2 linked regions of the Halorhodospira halochloris genome follow. The protein of the gene in region 1 interacts with the protein of each later gene in a pairwise test. Links are inferred from orthologs where the notes say so. Each region holds a gene or a part of one and is shown on either strand. Other genes may lie near its edges. The genes, in order: clpB and HH1059_RS00050.

What was found.
Region 2: the proteins of clpB (region 1) and HH1059_RS00050 interact in binary tests that used the Escherichia coli proteins (3 or more experiments, as listed by UniProt). The link is inferred for Halorhodospira halochloris from one-to-one orthologs.

Annotation. Positions count from the first base shown.
Region 1 is NZ_AP017372.2:240,301-243,777, reverse strand. What follows is about bases 192-3,348. They hold clpB (ATP-dependent chaperone ClpB), read right to left. Parts: upstream 3,008-3,348; coding sequence 392-3,007; downstream 192-391. Other genes in these bases: HH1059_RS01095 (diguanylate cyclase), read right to left, coding at 3,168-3,348; HH1059_RS01105 (FmdB family zinc ribbon protein), read right to left, coding at 192-271. In the rest of the region: more of HH1059_RS01105, read right to left, coding at 1-191; more of HH1059_RS01095, read right to left, coding at 3,349-3,477. UniProt on the Escherichia coli protein: Part of a stress-induced multi-chaperone system, it is involved in the recovery of the cell from heat-induced damage, in cooperation with DnaK, DnaJ and GrpE. Acts before DnaK, in the processing of protein aggregates.
Region 2 is NZ_AP017372.2:10,518-13,755, forward strand. The notes cover bases 226-3,143. They hold HH1059_RS00050 (sulfurtransferase TusA family protein), read left to right. Parts: upstream 226-1,526; coding sequence 1,527-1,760; downstream 1,761-3,143. Other genes in these bases: glyQ (glycine--tRNA ligase subunit alpha), read right to left, coding at 226-349; HH1059_RS00045 (tRNA (5-methylaminomethyl-2-thiouridylate)-methyltransferase), read left to right, coding at 475-1,530; glnA (glutamate--ammonia ligase), read left to right, coding at 1,878-3,143. In the rest of the region: more of glyQ, read right to left, coding at 1-225; more of glnA, read left to right, coding at 3,144-3,238. UniProt on the Escherichia coli protein: Involved in thiosulfate metabolism.

The sequences.
Region 1 (3,477 bases):
CATCGTTAGCCGAACCTGCGCTAGCGTCGGCACTCTTATCTGCGTCAGTCGCGCCTTCCGAATCTGGCTTATTAGCTGCGCCCCGCCCTTTGTTCTTGAAGTCCGTTTCATACCATCCAGTTCCCTTGAGTTGAAAGGCTACCGCCGAAACGAGCCGTTTAAGCTGGGCCTCCTGACACTCCGGACAATAGCTGAGCGGCTCATCAGATACCGCCTGGATCGCCTCTAACCGATGTCCACAGCTGTTGCACTGATATTCATAGATAGGCATGGGCTTACCATCCTCTTATTGTGTTTTTCTTGTCCCATAGGGCATTTGAAGCCTCCGACGACCCATTTCCTAACGGAAATTGAGTCGCGGAATGCGGCGGATACTTGTTCAACTCATGGGTTATTCTGCCACCAACTCGCCTTCGATCGCGTCACTGCGCTCGAAGACAAAATCACCGTCGCGGAAGTCGACCTTGATTCGATCACCCTGGCCGAAGCGCCCCTCAAGGAGCTCACGGGCTAAGGCGTTTTCGACCCGGTTCTGCAATACCCTCTTCAGCGGGCGCGCGCCATAGACCGGATCGAAGCCGGCCTCGCCAATCTTATCGATTGCGGCATCGGTAAGCTCCAGGGCCATCTCGCGCTCGGCTAACCGCTCACTGAGATAGTGCGCCTGGATCTGGGTAATTGTGCGAATCTGTTCGCGCGACAGCGGCCGGAAGACTACCACATCGTCAACCCGGTTAATGAACTCAGGCCGAAAATGGGTGCTGAGGATCTCCATAACCGATGCGCGCATACGCTGGTAGTCTTCCTCTTCCTCTCCAGCCATGCTCTGGATCACCTCAGAACCAAGGTTAGAGGTCATGACAATTACCGTGTTACGGAAATCTACCGTTCGCCCATGGCTATCGGTGAGCCTGCCATCATCGAGGACCTGGAGCAGGACGTTAAAGACATCGGCGTGCGCCTTCTCCACCTCATCAAGCAGGACAACTGAATAGGGTTTACGCCGGACGTGCTCGGTCAAATAGCCCCCTTCTTCATAACCGACGTACCCCGGCGGCGCACCGATAAGGCGAGCTACTGAGTGTTTTTCCATAAATTCAGACATGTCGACGCGCAGCATCGCCTCTTCGGTATCGAAGAGGAACTCGGCCAGCGCCTTACAAAGCTCGGTCTTGCCGACCCCTGTCGGGCCAAGGAAGAGGAAAGAGCCGTTAGGACGGTTCGGATCAGACAGACCGGCGCGGGAGCGGCGGATCGCATTTGCCACTGCCCCGATGGCCTCATCTTGACCAACAACCCGCTCATGCAGGGCCTGCTCCATGCGCAACAACTTGTCACGCTCACCCTCGAGCATCTTAGAGACCGGGATGCCGGTCCACTTCGAAACCACCTCGGCCACCTCCTCGTCGGTGACCTTATTGCGCAGCAGCTTCATATCGTACATATCAGCCTGTGAGGCCATATCCAGCTGCCGCTCCAGCTCCGGTATGCGCCCGTACTGCAACTCCGACATACGCTGCAGATCGCCAGCCCGGCGCGCCGCCTCTACCTCCTGACGGGCACGCTCAAGCTCCTCTTTGATCGATTGCGTCCCTTCCACAGCAGCCTTTTCTGAGCCCCATATCTCTTCCAGGTTGCGGTACTCTTGCTCGAGTTGCTCGATTTCGCTCTCTAATGTTGACAGGCGCTTCTTGGAGGCGTCATCGATTTCATTCTTGAGCGCTTCGCGCTCTATCTTGAGCTGGATCAGCCGCCGCTCAAGACGATCCATAGACTCGGGCTTGGAGTCTATCTCCATGCGTATGCGTGAGGCCGCCTCATCGACTAAATCGATGGCCTTATCCGGCAGATTGCGGTCGGTTATATACCGATGCGACAGAGTTGCTGCGGAGACGATGGCTGGATCCGTTATCTCGACACCGTGGTGCACCTCATAGCGCTCTTTGAGGCCACGCAGGATGGCTACTGTATCCTCGACGCTCGGCTCATCTACCAGAACGGTCTGGAAGCGGCGCTCTAGGGCAGCATCTTTTTCGATGTTCTGGCGATATTCGTTAAGTGTGGTTGCCCCAATGCAATGCAACTCGCCCCGAGCTAGGGCAGGCTTGAGCATGTTGCCCGCGTCCATCGCCCCTTCGGCCTTACCGGCGCCGACGATGGTGTGAAGTTCATCGATAAACAGGATAACCTTGCCTTCCTGTTGACCGACCTCTTTGAGCAGGGCCTTGAGTCGCTCTTCGAAGTCGCCACGGTACTTAGCACCCGCGAGCAAGGCGCCAAGATCGAGCGACAGGACGCGCTTCTCCTTCAGCCCTTCAGGGACCTCACCATTGACTATGCGCTGTGCTAGCCCCTCGACAATCGCCGTCTTGCCGGTGCCCGGCTCACCGATGAGGACCGGATTGTTCTTAGTCCGCCGCTGCAGCACCTGGACCGTGCGCCGAATCTCATCGTCACGGCCGATTACCGGGTCAAGTTTGCCCTGCTCGGCGCGCTCGGTTAGATCGATGGTGTACTTCTCCAAGGCCTCGCGCTGATCCTCAGCGCTCGGGTCATCAACCGTTTCACCGCCGCGCATCTGATCAATGGCCTGCTCTAAAGGCTCTTTTGCAGCACCAGCGCTCTGCAGGATCTTGGCCAGCTGAGTTTTACCATCTTCCAGCGCGGCGAGCATGAAGAGCTCGCTCGAGAGGTATTGATCCTTGCGTTTCTGCGCCAGCTTATCGGTAACATTGAGCAGGCGCGCGAGTTCATTGGACAGATGGACATCACCTTCAGCACCACTGACCTGCGGCAGCTGATCAAGCGCCTCGCCAAGCTGCGAACGCAACTTGTTGATGCTGACTCCAGCCTGCTGGAGCAGTGGCCGCACCCCGCCGCCTTCCTGATCTAGCATTGCCAGCATCAAGTGGATCGGCTCGATGAATTGATGATCGCGCCCTACAGCCAAGCTCTGGGCATCGCCGAGCGCCATCTGAAATTTAGTTGTAAGCTTATCTGTTCTCATACCTATCACCCCCTACAAGGCCTACAGCCCCGGTGAAATATTCTCCAGCTGCTCCCTGCTCACAAGCCGACTATCAGTGCCATCACTACTTAGACACTCGTCGTCAACAAGCAGGCTTAGCTACCTCTGTACGGATAAGTGGGGGAGGTTGGCGGCTATTTCAATCCTGAGTAGCCAGCTTTACGTTGTTACGACCGCTTTTCTTGGCCGCATACATTGCTAGATCGGCTGCCTCAACTAGCACCTCCACCGAAGGCGGCGGAGAGAAACTGGCTACACCGATGCTCGCAGAGATGGCAATCCTTTGACCGGCGTAGCGCACTTCCAGCTGTTCTAGTGACGTGCGGATACGTTCGGCGAATTTTTTCGCTCCTTCCAGATCGAGACCCAGCGAGAGGATATAGAACTCTTCGCCACCGGCTCGAGCAAGCAGATCGGCGCGGCGCACCGACTCACCGAGCATGCCGGCG
Region 2 (3,238 bases), 230 kb from region 1 along the record:
CAACAAAACGAATGTCATGTACTAACGGATCAATACCTATGCGCTCCAGCGAACGTATAAAACGATCTTGAAAGTCGGCCGGCGAAGGTTTGAGCACTACCTGATACTGGTAATAGTGTTGGAGTCGATTAGGGTTCTCCCCGTAGCGACCATCAGTAGGGCGACGTGAAGGCTGAACGTAAGCGGCATGCCAGGGTTCAGGACCTATAGCGCGTAAAAAAGTAGAAGGATGGAAAGTGCCCGCCCCAACTTCCATATCAAGGGGTTGGACTATTACGCACCCCTGCTCTGCCCAAAACTCTTGCAGTGCAAGTATCAGTTCCTGAAAATCCTGCGGTAGCTGCGCCAAGCTCGCCTCCGTATCAGTGCTTGTTTAGGCGGGCAGTATAATGGGTTTTGGCCTGTCACCAAATACCATGGGGCTGTATAATCGCGATCTGCTAAAAATGAATGACGTAATTAGTACAAGGATCTATGACCGCAAAGCGTAAAGCACTTGCCCTCATCTCTGGTGGCCTTGATTCCATGCTTGCTGCTCGAGTTATCCAGGATCAGGGTATCCATGTTGAGGGTGTTAATTTCTACACTGGCTTTTGTGTTGAAGGCCATACCCATGCCATCCGCAACAAAGATCAGCATCGACCCAAGCAGAACAATGCGCTGTGGGTAGCTGAGAAACTCAACATGCGCCTGCATATTGAGGATGTGATTGAAGAGTACAAGGAAGTCTTAACGAATCCGCGCTATGGTTATGGAGCAAACCTAAACCCCTGTCTTGATTGCAAGATATTCATGGTACGCAAGGCAAGGGAGTGGATAGAAGCCAACGGTTTTGACTTTATTATAACCGGCGAAGTAGTAGGTCAACGTCCGAAGTCACAGAAAAAGAAACTCCTCCCCATAATCTCTGACGAGTCAGAAGCCGAAGATCGGCTGCTCCGGCCACTCTCGGCGAAGCTGCTTGAACCATCTCTGCCTGAGCGTGAGGGTTGGGTTGATCGTGACCAGCTATTTGACTTTCATGGCCGCAGCCGCAAGCCGCAAATGGCACTAGCGCGCCAGCTTGGCATGCAAGAGTGGGCACAACCTGCAGGCGGGTGTTGCTTCCTGACTGATGAGAAATACTCGGCTAAGCTAAGCGATCTGTGGCGCTCACGTGGGGCAAAAAACTATGATATGGAAGATATCATGATGCTCAAAGTCGGTAGACACTTGCGTCCGCGGGAAAGGTTCAAACTGATCATTGCTCGAGATGAGGGAGAGACAAATTATCTAAAAGGCTACCGTGACCGGTTTACATCTTTCCAAACAGTTAGCCATAGCGGACCGATTGCCCTGCTCGATGGCCATATCGAAGAAGGCGACATAAATCTTGCAGCGCGCATAGTCGCCCGTTTCTCATCCGGAAGGAGTGAGGCGCAGGTGGAGCTTGAAACCGCCGCACCCGATGGCAGTACTGAGCGGCTAACGGTTGCGCCTCTCCCGGCAGATCAAGTACCCGATCATTGGTATATCGGAGGGAAAGCTTGAAACGTGACTTACTTGACTGCCGCAATCTCCTCTGTCCCATGCCAGTCATCCGCACGCAAGCATCAATCGCACGGATGCAGCCAGGCGATGAACTGGAAGTTATCGCGACCGACCCTGGTGCATTACAGGACATACCAGCCTGGTGTCGAGTTCATGGCCACGAGCTGCTTGACACCTGGGAGGATGGCAAAGAAATCCACTTGCTGATTCGTGCAAATGCCCCACAATAGTGCCCAGGTATGGCGCGTTGCCCATTTTTTGAGCAGCAGCTGTGCGGTAATAGCTGTCGGGCATTCGCCCCTATAGATACTTAACCACGATTTATAACCAAAAGAGGCAAGTTGACAATGGCACGCACTGCAGAAGAAGTACTCAAATTGATGAGCGACGAAGATGTGAAATTCGTCGACCTTCGCTTTACCGATACCCGCGGCAAGGAAATGCACGTCACCATCCCTGCCGACCAAGTGGACGAGGAGTTATTCGAAGATGGCACCATGTTCGATGGCTCCTCAATTCAGGGCTGGAAAGGCATTCAGGAATCGGACATGATCATGTTGCCGGATCCGGATTCAGCCACGCTCGACCCATTCTATGATGAGCCGACACTAAATCTAGTTTGCGATATCCTCGAACCCAGTACACTGCAAGGCTACGACCGTGATCCGCGTTCCGTTGCCCGCCGTGCCGAGGCTTATCTGGCTTCGAGCGGAGTTGGGGATAGCGCACTTTTCGGGCCCGAACCGGAGTTCTTCGTCTTTGACGATGTGCGTTGGGGCGCTGATATGAGTGGCTCATTTTATCAAATTGACTCTGAGGAGGCAGGCTGGAACTCTGAGCGCGTCTATAAGGACGGCAATATCGGCCATCGACCGAGCGTTAAGGGTGGGTATTTCCCGGTTCCGCCCGTCGACTCCCTGCACGATATTAGAGCCGCGATGTGTCAAGCAATGGCCGACATGGGACTTGAGCCTGAGGTGCACCACCACGAAGTTGCCACAGCTGGACAATGTGAGATTGGAGTCGCTGCACGCACTTTGGTAAAAAAGGCAGACGAGCTGCAAATCCTTAAGTATTGCGTCCATAACGTTGCCCATGCTTACGGCAAAACGGCTACGTTCATGCCCAAGCCGCTAGTCGGCGACAATGGCAGCGGTATGCATGTTCATCAGTCGATATCGAAAGGAGGCCGCAACATCTTTAGTGGCGACCAGTATGGTGGGCTCTCAGAAGAAGCGCTTTACTATATCGGTGGTATCATAAAACACGCCAAGGCTATCAACGCCTTCGCCAACGCCTCGACAAATAGCTATAAGCGCCTTGTCCCCGGGTTCGAAGCACCGGTGCTGCTAGCCTATTCAGCACGCAACCGTTCGGCATCGGTTAGAGTTCCCTACGTTACTAACCCAAAAGCGCGACGCATTGAGGTTCGCTTTCCCGATCCGACCGGCAATCCTTATCTGGCTTTCGCCTCAATGCTCATGGCTGGGCTTGATGGTATTCGCAATAGGCTCCATCCGGGCGAAGCAATGGACAAGGACCTCTACGATTTGCCGGCAGAGGAGGAGAAACAGATTCCGCGGGTTGCAATCCAGCTTGATGAGGCGCTGGAAGCCCTCGACAACGACCGCGAGTTCCTCAAACAAGGCGGAGTCTTTTCCGATGATATGATCGACGCCTATATTGAGTTAAAGATGGAAGATGTAAC